DNA from 4 places in the Bacillus sp. Brlt_9 genome. Region 1 is predicted to be linked to each of the others. Evidence: riboswitches for the same ligand, from Rfam matches in the RefSeq annotation. Region 1 holds a riboswitch; each other region holds the start of a gene.
The links. A riboswitch is a leader RNA that binds a small molecule or an ion and turns the genes downstream of it on or off. The one in region 1 is predicted to bind S-adenosylmethionine.
Positions count from the first base shown of each region.

Region 1 (2,205 bases):
TCATTATAATGTCCCATTTGTTATAATACCTCATGATAAAGACCAGCCAATGATAGCACAACGATTAACTGAGCTGGAAGCAGCCCATCGGTTATTGAAAGAGAATGTTAATGTGCGAACGTTAAAAGAAGCGGTATCAGATGTTCTTTCAAATGAAAAGTATAAGCATGGAATACGAAAACTGAATGATAGTTTTTTAGAATGTGGTGGTTCAAAAGAAGCAATTGCAGTGATAAAATCTCTTTTAAATAAATAGTGTAGACGATATAAAAGCATAGAGGCTCTACCTTTATGCTTTTATAATATTATCCTGCAAACTGCACAGCAGTATTCGCATGTAAAAAAGCGGTATCAAAAACAGGTACAGTAATATCCTTTTGGGAAATGAGCAATGGTATTTCAGTGCAGCCTAGCAGTATACCTTCTGCGCCATTTTGAATTAATGATTTTGTAATTTTTAATAGCTTTTCTTTTGATAATTCTGAAATAATCCCTTTACTTAATTCATTTAAAATAACATGATGGATAAAACTTCTTTCCTCTTCATTTGGAATGATTGTCTCAATGTTATAGTTCGCTAGACGTGATTTGTAGAAGTCTTGTTCCATCGTTTGTTTCGTACCTAATAGTCCGATACGCTTTATATTCTGGTCTACCATTTCTTTAGCACTTACATCACCGATGTGAAGAAGTGGAATGGATATTGCATTTTCTACTTCTTCAGCAAATAAATGAACCGTATTGGAACACATTAATAAACATTCAGCCCCAGATTTTTCAACCTTTTTTGCAACTGCGACTAATTCATTTTTCACTTCTTCATATTGATGATTTTGTAATAAAGTAGTTACCTCACCAAAGTCCATACTATATAAAACAAGCTTTGCATTTTGATCATATTGAGAGAGTGTAAGTGTATTAATATGTTTATAGTATAATGATGTAGATTCCCAACTTAGTCCACCAATTAAACCGATTACTTTCATCGTACATTCCTCCCGTAACTATGTTGAATTTATTATTTCATAATTCCGATAAGAATACAATGATTTAAATGTGCTGTTAAACGAAAAATAAAAATAGTTAGAAAAGTATTGAAATTTATTCATCTTAATGCCATAATACGAATTACAAATTAATACTTATCCAGAGAGGTGGAGGGAACGGCCCTATGAAACCTCAGCAACCCCTATGTAATTTTATAGGAAGGTGCTAATTCCGCAGAGGACACGATGTGTTTTTTGGAAGATAAGAGGATTCTTGAACGTGAAAGAAAATGACCTCTTATGTAAGAGGTCATTTTTTGTTGGATAGAAAGGGAGTGTAGATGCATAATTCATTTTCAAAATAAATATAGAGTAATAAAAGTTGACTAATATGAGAGGGGAATTGTAATGAACAAATTATCAACAAAGTTAGTAGTAGCAATCGGAATTGGAGCAGCATTATACGGCATATTAGGACTTTGGGGCTTTTCTATAGCACCAAATACATTTATTAAACCTGCATTAGCTATTTTAACCGTTTTTGGAGCGTTATTCGGTCCGGTGGCAGGACTGTTAATAGGACTTATCGGTCATACCGTAACAGATACAATCGCTGGATGGGGTATTTGGTGGGGATGGGTTATTAGTTCAGGCATTATCGGTTTTGCAATGGGGCTCATTCAAAAAAGAATTGGCTTTAGTGTGAAAAACGGGACGTATAATAAAGGCGATATTTCTTATTTAGCTATTACTGGGTTACTTGGTATCGTCATTGCTATCATATTTGCGGGTGCATTCGATATTATCGTCATGGGAGAACCGTTTGACAAAATTGTAATACAAGTATTAGGTGCAACAATTGCTGATGTTATCGTATTTTTAGTTCTTGGATTGCCAATTACGATAGGCCTAGCTAAATCTAATAAAAAACATAGACATTTAAAAATTGAAAAGTAGGGATGTTAACATGCAACCAATTATTTCTTTTGAACAATTCAGCTTTCAATATAAGCATGCGGCGCAGCCTACTGTAAAAGACATAACGTTTCATATATATCCTGGGGAAAAAGTATTAATTGCTGGGCGTAGTGGTTCAGGAAAATCAACGTTAGCTCATTGTATCAATGGGCTAATCCCCTTTTCTTATGAAGGGAGTAGTACTGGAACTATTTCTATTGCGGGAAAAGATCCGAGGAAAGGGAGTATTTTTGAACAAAGT
Region 1 is NZ_JAYJLO010000005.1:306,662-308,866, reverse strand. It holds gene VF726_RS21610 (macrolide family glycosyltransferase) at 1-256, shown strand, start outside; gene VF726_RS21605 (aspartate/glutamate racemase family protein) at 306-986, opposite strand; SAM riboswitch class I at 1,140-1,255, shown strand; gene VF726_RS21600 (ECF-type riboflavin transporter substrate-binding protein) at 1,395-1,943, shown strand; gene VF726_RS21595 (ABC transporter ATP-binding protein) at 1,954-2,205, shown strand, end outside.

Region 2 (2,205 bases), on a different contig from region 1:
ACCAAATGCAGCTACAATTCCAATTGCAGGCGCTCCTCGCACTTCTAGCATGACAATACTTTTCCATACCTCTTCAATCGTCGTTAATGTTTTGTATTCTGTGCTGTGCGGTAACTTTGTTTGATTTAATACTGCAATGGCATCACCTTTCCAACTGACAGACCTCGGAATAGTAACAATTGTACTCATGCTTTTACGCCTCCAGAAACTGTCCGTTGAAATAATGTTCGAAACAGTTGAATATCAGCACCCTTAGATTCATATTTTATTAGTTCTTTCCCTAAGGATAGTGCATGTTTCTTCGCTTGAATTCTCGTTTCTTTATTTGCTATTTCATCTAAATCAGCTACATGCGCTAAACCAATTGTTCTACGGATAAGCTCACATCCAGCGAATCCAACAGCATCCGTAAAAATATTTTGCAAAATAATCGGCAACCATTGTTTCTCTTTCGTATATGCTTCTACACCTTCTCCAATCCATAACTTCGTAAAAGCTTCTACAAAATAACTCCATGTTTTCTCAATATGGAAAAATAGCACATTTCTTTTTTCCTCTTCACGTGATAACGCATTTAATAATAAATTGGCAATAAATTGACCAAGATCAAATCCAAATGGGCCATATGTTGCAAATTCCGGATCAATCACGTTCGTTTCAGAAGGCGATGAAAAAATACTACCAGTATGTAAATCACCATGAATAAGCGCTTCTTTTCTCGTTAAAAATTTATATTTATACTGTGCGACTTTTAACTTTAAAGTTTTGTCACTCCACAATTCATCAACTGCTAGTTGTAACTCTGGCTCATAATCATTCGTATCGTAATGGCCAAACGGATCTGTAAACACTAAATCTTCTGTAATTTTGCAAAGGTCCGGGTTTACAAATGTACCTTCTAGTACCCTTTTCTCTTCTGACTCTAACCCGAAGTCTGAAGTATAAAACAACACATGTGCTAGAAAACGACCAATATGTTGGGATAAAAGTGGGTACTCTTCTCCATCTATTAATCCTTTTCTAGCAATTGTTAGCCTTGATAAGTCTTCTATTACTGTTACTGCTAACTCTTCATCATGACTGTACACTACCGGCACGTATTCCGGCACATACTTCGCAAAAATTTGTAATGCTTTACTTTCAATCGTCGCTCTTTTTATAGACAATGGCCAGCTCTCACCAACTACTTTCGCATATGGCAATGCTTGTTTTATTATAATAGACTTCTCTCCATCACCTAATTTGAACACGTAATTTAAATTTCCATCTCCAATTTCATGACAAACTACATTTGCTTTCTTTTCAAAATAACCATGTTCTTTCGCATATTGTATAGCTGTCGTTTCAGTTAATGAATAATATCCCATCGTCTTCTCCCCCTTTTTTTAATTCAGAGGTTTTTCTGACGTAGAAAAACCTCTTTCCACTAAGAAAGAGGTTTGAAGTTTATCTTCTCCCCTCTTATCTGCCAGAAAGTAAACTTTCTGCTGGAATTAGCACCGTGCCTTTTGGCGTAAATAAACGCCCCATTTCACAATGGTATTACGGTCGGTTGCTGGGCTTCATCGGGCCAAATCCCTCCACCTGCTCTTGATAAGAGTTTTATAATTTTTTTGAATTTTTAACTTTATGTTGAAGACTATACCAAGAATAAAAATCACTTGTCAACATTTTATTTGTATAATTCTGGACGACGATCTGCAAAAACTGGAATTCCTTTTCGTACTTCTTTAATTTTTTCAAAATGAAGCTCTCCAAATAAAATTGATTCTTCTTCATTCGCTTCTACAACAACTTCGCCCCAAGGATCGACAATTAAAGAATGACCGGCAAACTCATTATTCGGATCCTTTCCTGTCCTATTACATGCAACAACATAACATTGATTTTCAACTGCTCTTGCTTGTAATAGCAAACGCCAATGTGCTAAACGAACCAATGGCCATTCTGCTACAACAAATAAAACTTTTGCACCTTTCGCAGTATGAACGCGCATCCATTCTGGAAAGCGAATGTCATAACAAATTGTGCCGGCGCACTCTACATTATCTAGCTTAAATTCACCTGTACTATTTCCAGCTATTAAATATTTATGTTCATCCATAAGCTGAAATAAATGCACTTTACTATATTCTTTGACTAGTTCTCCTTCCTTGTTTACCACATACATTGTATTTGTAACACCTTGCTCTGTTTGCTTCGCAA
Region 2 is NZ_JAYJLO010000002.1:785,807-788,011, reverse strand. It holds gene mtnA (S-methyl-5-thioribose-1-phosphate isomerase) at 1-189, opposite strand, end outside; gene mtnK (S-methyl-5-thioribose kinase) at 186-1,367, opposite strand; SAM riboswitch class I at 1,459-1,600, opposite strand; gene VF726_RS10430 (carbon-nitrogen family hydrolase) at 1,673-2,205, opposite strand, start outside.
Region 2: another riboswitch for S-adenosylmethionine. It lies ahead of mtnK (S-methyl-5-thioribose kinase); the one in region 1 lies ahead of VF726_RS21600 (ECF-type riboflavin transporter substrate-binding protein).

Region 3 (2,205 bases), on a different contig from region 1:
ATGGGCTATGCTCGTAATACCGTTTCTATTAAGTGTCATACTTGGGAAACCTACTATGTATCATATTCCATTGTTTTTAGCTTGGTTCTTTATCTATTTAGCTACGTATCCATTTCTTACGTACATAAAGCAAAGACGAAAAAAAGAGTTTTTACATGCTGCAATTGTATATTTTATCATCGCATTTATATTTGGGGTGGTTTCTCTATTATATGAATGGCGCATTCTTTTATTCGTAGCAGTAATGATCCCATTATTTATAGTAAATATGTATTACGCTCGTCAAAAAAATGAAAGAGCGTTACTAAATGATATTAGTGCGATTATTGTTTTCTGTATTGGCGGTTTAGTTAGTTATTATTTTTCAATGAAACTTATAGATAAAACAGCATTATTTATTGCGCTTATATCATTTTTATATTTTTTAGGAAGTACGTTTTATGTGAAAACGATGATTCGTGAGAAAAATAACCCGAAGTATCGTTTTATATCATGGGGTTATCATATTCTATTAACAATCATTGTATTTGCTATCAATCCGTGGTGCGCCCTTATTTTTATACCGAGTGTCATTCGAGCCATTATGTTGTACGGCAAAAAGATTTCTATTATAAAAGTAGGTATTTTAGAAATTGCTAATTCTGTATATTTTTTAATCATCACGGTAATAATTATGAAGTATGCCATTTGAAAAAGCTTCCCACCTTATGATGGGAAGCTTTTTCAATCTTGTTCTAAAATGTGAACGGTGTAATCACAGCGTTGAATAGCTTGTTCGATCGCATAAAGGGATTGTTCAATACGTGCGCGATTAAAATCTTTTTCAACAGTTTGTAGTGCTGCTTCTAAACAATGTTTTGCTTCTTGTAATGATTGAAATGAATCTTGTACATATCCGCGAGCATTTTCGTGCATTTCATAATCCTCCTTGCATATTCATATATGTATAGTATGAGCAGTAAAGAAGAAAATATTATTTGTTATATTTGTTTGACAATTAAAATGAAATTACGTATAGTAAGAATTAAGTGAATATTTTCTTATCCAGAGAGGTGGAGGGACTGGCCCGATGAAACCCAGCAACCGCGATGCAGGTGCTAATTCCAGCAGAACATATTTGTTCTGGGAGATAAGACGAAGATATATACGTAACTTCTTCTTATCGGAGAGGTTTTTTTATTGCAAAAAAACCGATTACGAAAATTTATATTAAGAAGAAAGGGGTTGCGAAGTACTGTGACACTCGAAAAATACGTAAAACTGCGTAGTACAGTTTATGAATATATGATAGAGCAAGATAAGCCAATATCATTGTTAGATATTCAAGAACATATCGTTTCGCATCATGAAGGAAAATTCACGAAAAAGATGTTACATCAATTTTATTTGTCAAGACTATTAGATGAACTGAAACTGGATGGGAAAATTACATTAGCTGATGAATATCTCTATAATGAAAAAGGGGTATTTTATAAGGCGAGAAAAGGGAGCTAAGCTCTCTTTTTTTTGAAGTATGTAGAGTAAAAGACTGCTTAAGCAGCCTGATACAGGGAATGGTGTTGAGTGTGTAGTGTCAAAGATTGAATGTGCCTGAAAGAGGCACTTCATATCGGCTGCAAATGAAAAGAGACACCTTCGCCGAATAGGTGTCAGTCGTTTGTCATATAGACTTGCTATTTGACAGTTATTAGAATAACATGCAGTGGCTCTAGAAGTCAAAAGGGAATTAAAGGAAGAGGTGTTTTTATGTACGCTTACTTATTAAAAGAGTTATATAGGTATATTCCGAAACACATTATTGATAGAGGTTATGAATATTATGAAGAAGGACATGTAGAAGATGTTGAAATACATAATAATAAAGTATTTGCGTTTGTGACTGGTAATGCAGGAAATTATGAAGTAGTGATAGAACTCGAGGATTTTTCGGAAAGTAGCTGCGAGTGTCCATATGAAAACTATTGTAAGCATATGGCGGCAGTTGTTTATGATATTCAAAGTGCTGGTGAGAGTACGGTGAAAGAGAAACTGAAAGATTTAGACAAGGAAGAGTTACTTACCGTATTAAATCGTTTATTACAAAGCTCAAAAAACGTGCAAATTGTAGAAAAGATGTTAAATAAGGGGAAACTTTAACTATAGAGGGAGTTGTTTTGTAGTGAATGTACTAATTGTATACGCTCATCCTAGTACTTCCAGTTTTAA
Region 3 is NZ_JAYJLO010000004.1:302,964-305,168, reverse strand. It holds gene VF726_RS18045 (YwiC-like family protein) at 1-691, shown strand, start outside; gene VF726_RS18040 (hypothetical protein) at 724-915, opposite strand; SAM riboswitch class I at 1,038-1,136, shown strand; gene VF726_RS18035 (hypothetical protein) at 1,237-1,494, shown strand; gene VF726_RS18030 (SWIM zinc finger family protein) at 1,747-2,136, shown strand; gene VF726_RS18025 (NAD(P)H-dependent oxidoreductase) at 2,159-2,205, shown strand, end outside.
Region 3: another riboswitch for S-adenosylmethionine. It lies ahead of VF726_RS18035 (hypothetical protein); the one in region 1 lies ahead of VF726_RS21600 (ECF-type riboflavin transporter substrate-binding protein).

Region 4 (2,205 bases), on a different contig from region 1:
TCGTAGATAATTTCTTAGAATTAGAGATTTTGCATGATTTAGCAGTGCAACATGGGAAATTTGTGAACATATTAATTCGTGTAACGCCTGGAGTAGAGGCGCACACACATGAATATATTACAACAGGTCAAGATGATTCGAAATTTGGATTTGGTGTGTCAAATGGTCAAGCGATGCAGGCAATTGAGCTTGCTTTACAAAAATCAAATTATAACGTGCTAGGAATTCATTCACATATCGGATCACAAATATTTGAAACGGCCGGTTTTGTGCGAGCGATTGAAGTTCTTCATCAATTTTTAGAAGAAGTGAGAGAGCGAACAAATTATGTAGTAAAAGTGCTAAATGTGGGCGGAGGATTCGGAATACGCTACACAGAATCAGATACGCCATTAACTCTTGAGACATATGTGCGAGCGGTAACAAGTGCAGTGAGAGAACAATTTACAGTATGTAATTATCCCTTGCCAGAAATATGGGTTGAACCAGGCCGTAGCATTGTAGGTGATGCTGGAACGACACTTTATACAGTCGGATCTGTGAAGGACATTCCTGGTATTCGGAAATATGTATCAGTGGATGGTGGGATGACTGATAATTTAAGACCTGCTTTATATAACGCTCGTTATGAAGCGATGTTAGCGAATCGAGGGAACGATGAGAACGAGGAAGTTGTTTCGATTGCAGGGAAATGTTGTGAGAGTGGAGATATGTTAATTTGGGATATCACTTTACCGAAAGTTGCTACTGCCGATTTATTAGCAATTTCTTGTACAGGGGCATACGGGTACTCGATGGCGAATAATTATAACAGGATTCGTAGACCAGCTGTTGTCTTCGCGAAAGGTGGCACATCACAAATTGTTGTAGAGCGCGAAACATATGAAAATATTATTGGGAACGATCGCATACGTATTAAAGAATTAGTTTAAATGAGGAAAAAGGAGTTGTTCAGATGGGCAATTCCTTTTTTGTAAAATAAAATAATTAAAATATATCGGAAAACTAGGATTGAAAAAAATCTGAATTGTGATAAAATACAAATACAAAGCTTATCAAGAGAAGCGGAGGGAACTGGCCCGACGAAGCTCGGCAACCTGCTTATAGAAAGCAAGGTGCTAAATCCAGCAAAATGGAATCCATTTTGAAAGATAAGGTAAAATATATTACCGAACAGTCTTTTCGAAATGGGAAAGATTTTTTTTATGAATAAAAAGGGGGGCTGTTCGCGTGAGCGTACGGGAACATTTTGAGGAAGTATCTGAGAAGATTCAAGCGATGCTTGCTGATATGAAATATGGTTCAATTACAATTGTTGTGCAAGATGGGAAAGTCATTCAATTAGAGAAAAGTGAAAAAGTACGTTTAAAGTAAAAAGCGCTGACTAGAAAAACTAGAGGCGGTTTTAACCTATATCATTAGGTTAAAACCGTCTTTTTGCTTTTACAGGGGGAAAGAACATGTTGACGTATGAAACGTGGGAAGAAAATAACATTTCATTTTCAGAAGAAGATGAAACGAAAGGCGCGCTATCTGTATTAAGTTGGGCTTATAAAGAATATAAAAGTGAAATTGTATACGCATGTAGCTTCGGAGTGGAAGGGATGGTACTGCTGCACCTTATAAACCAAGTAAATCCATCTGCTAAAGTTGTATTTTTAGATACAAATGTTCATTTTCAAGAAACGTATGAATTAATCCAAAAAGTGCGGGAACGATTTCCTTCATTAAATATTATAGAACAACAGCCGGAACTTACACTTGATGAACAAGCGAAGTTGCATGGTGAGAAATTATGGGAAAGTAATCCGAATCTCTGTTGTAAAATTAGAAAAATTTTACCGTTAGAAAAATCATTAGCACCGGAAAAAGCGTGGATATCGGGCTTAAGGAGGGAACAATCAGAAACACGTAAGCATACAAAGTTTATAAATCAAGATCATCGCTTTCAATCTATTAAAGTTTGTCCGCTCATTCATTGGACGTGGAAAGAGGTATGGCGATATGTATACAAGCATAGCTTGCCGTATAACCCATTACATGATATTGGATATCCAAGTATTGGGTGTGAGAAGTGTACGTTACCTGTAGGTGAGGATGGCGATTCGAGAGATGGTAGATGGGCCGGGAAAGTGAAAACTGAATGTGGTCTACATTATCAATAAGATGAATCTTGAAATAAAACTAAGAGGGGATATAGAAAAT
Region 4 is NZ_JAYJLO010000001.1:280,135-282,339, forward strand. It holds gene lysA (diaminopimelate decarboxylase) at 1-932, shown strand, start outside; SAM riboswitch class I at 1,050-1,158, shown strand; gene VF726_RS01535 (YezD family protein) at 1,231-1,374, shown strand; gene VF726_RS01540 (phosphoadenylyl-sulfate reductase) at 1,461-2,165, shown strand; gene sat (sulfate adenylyltransferase) at 2,204-2,205, shown strand, end outside.
Region 4: another riboswitch for S-adenosylmethionine. It lies ahead of VF726_RS01535 (YezD family protein); the one in region 1 lies ahead of VF726_RS21600 (ECF-type riboflavin transporter substrate-binding protein).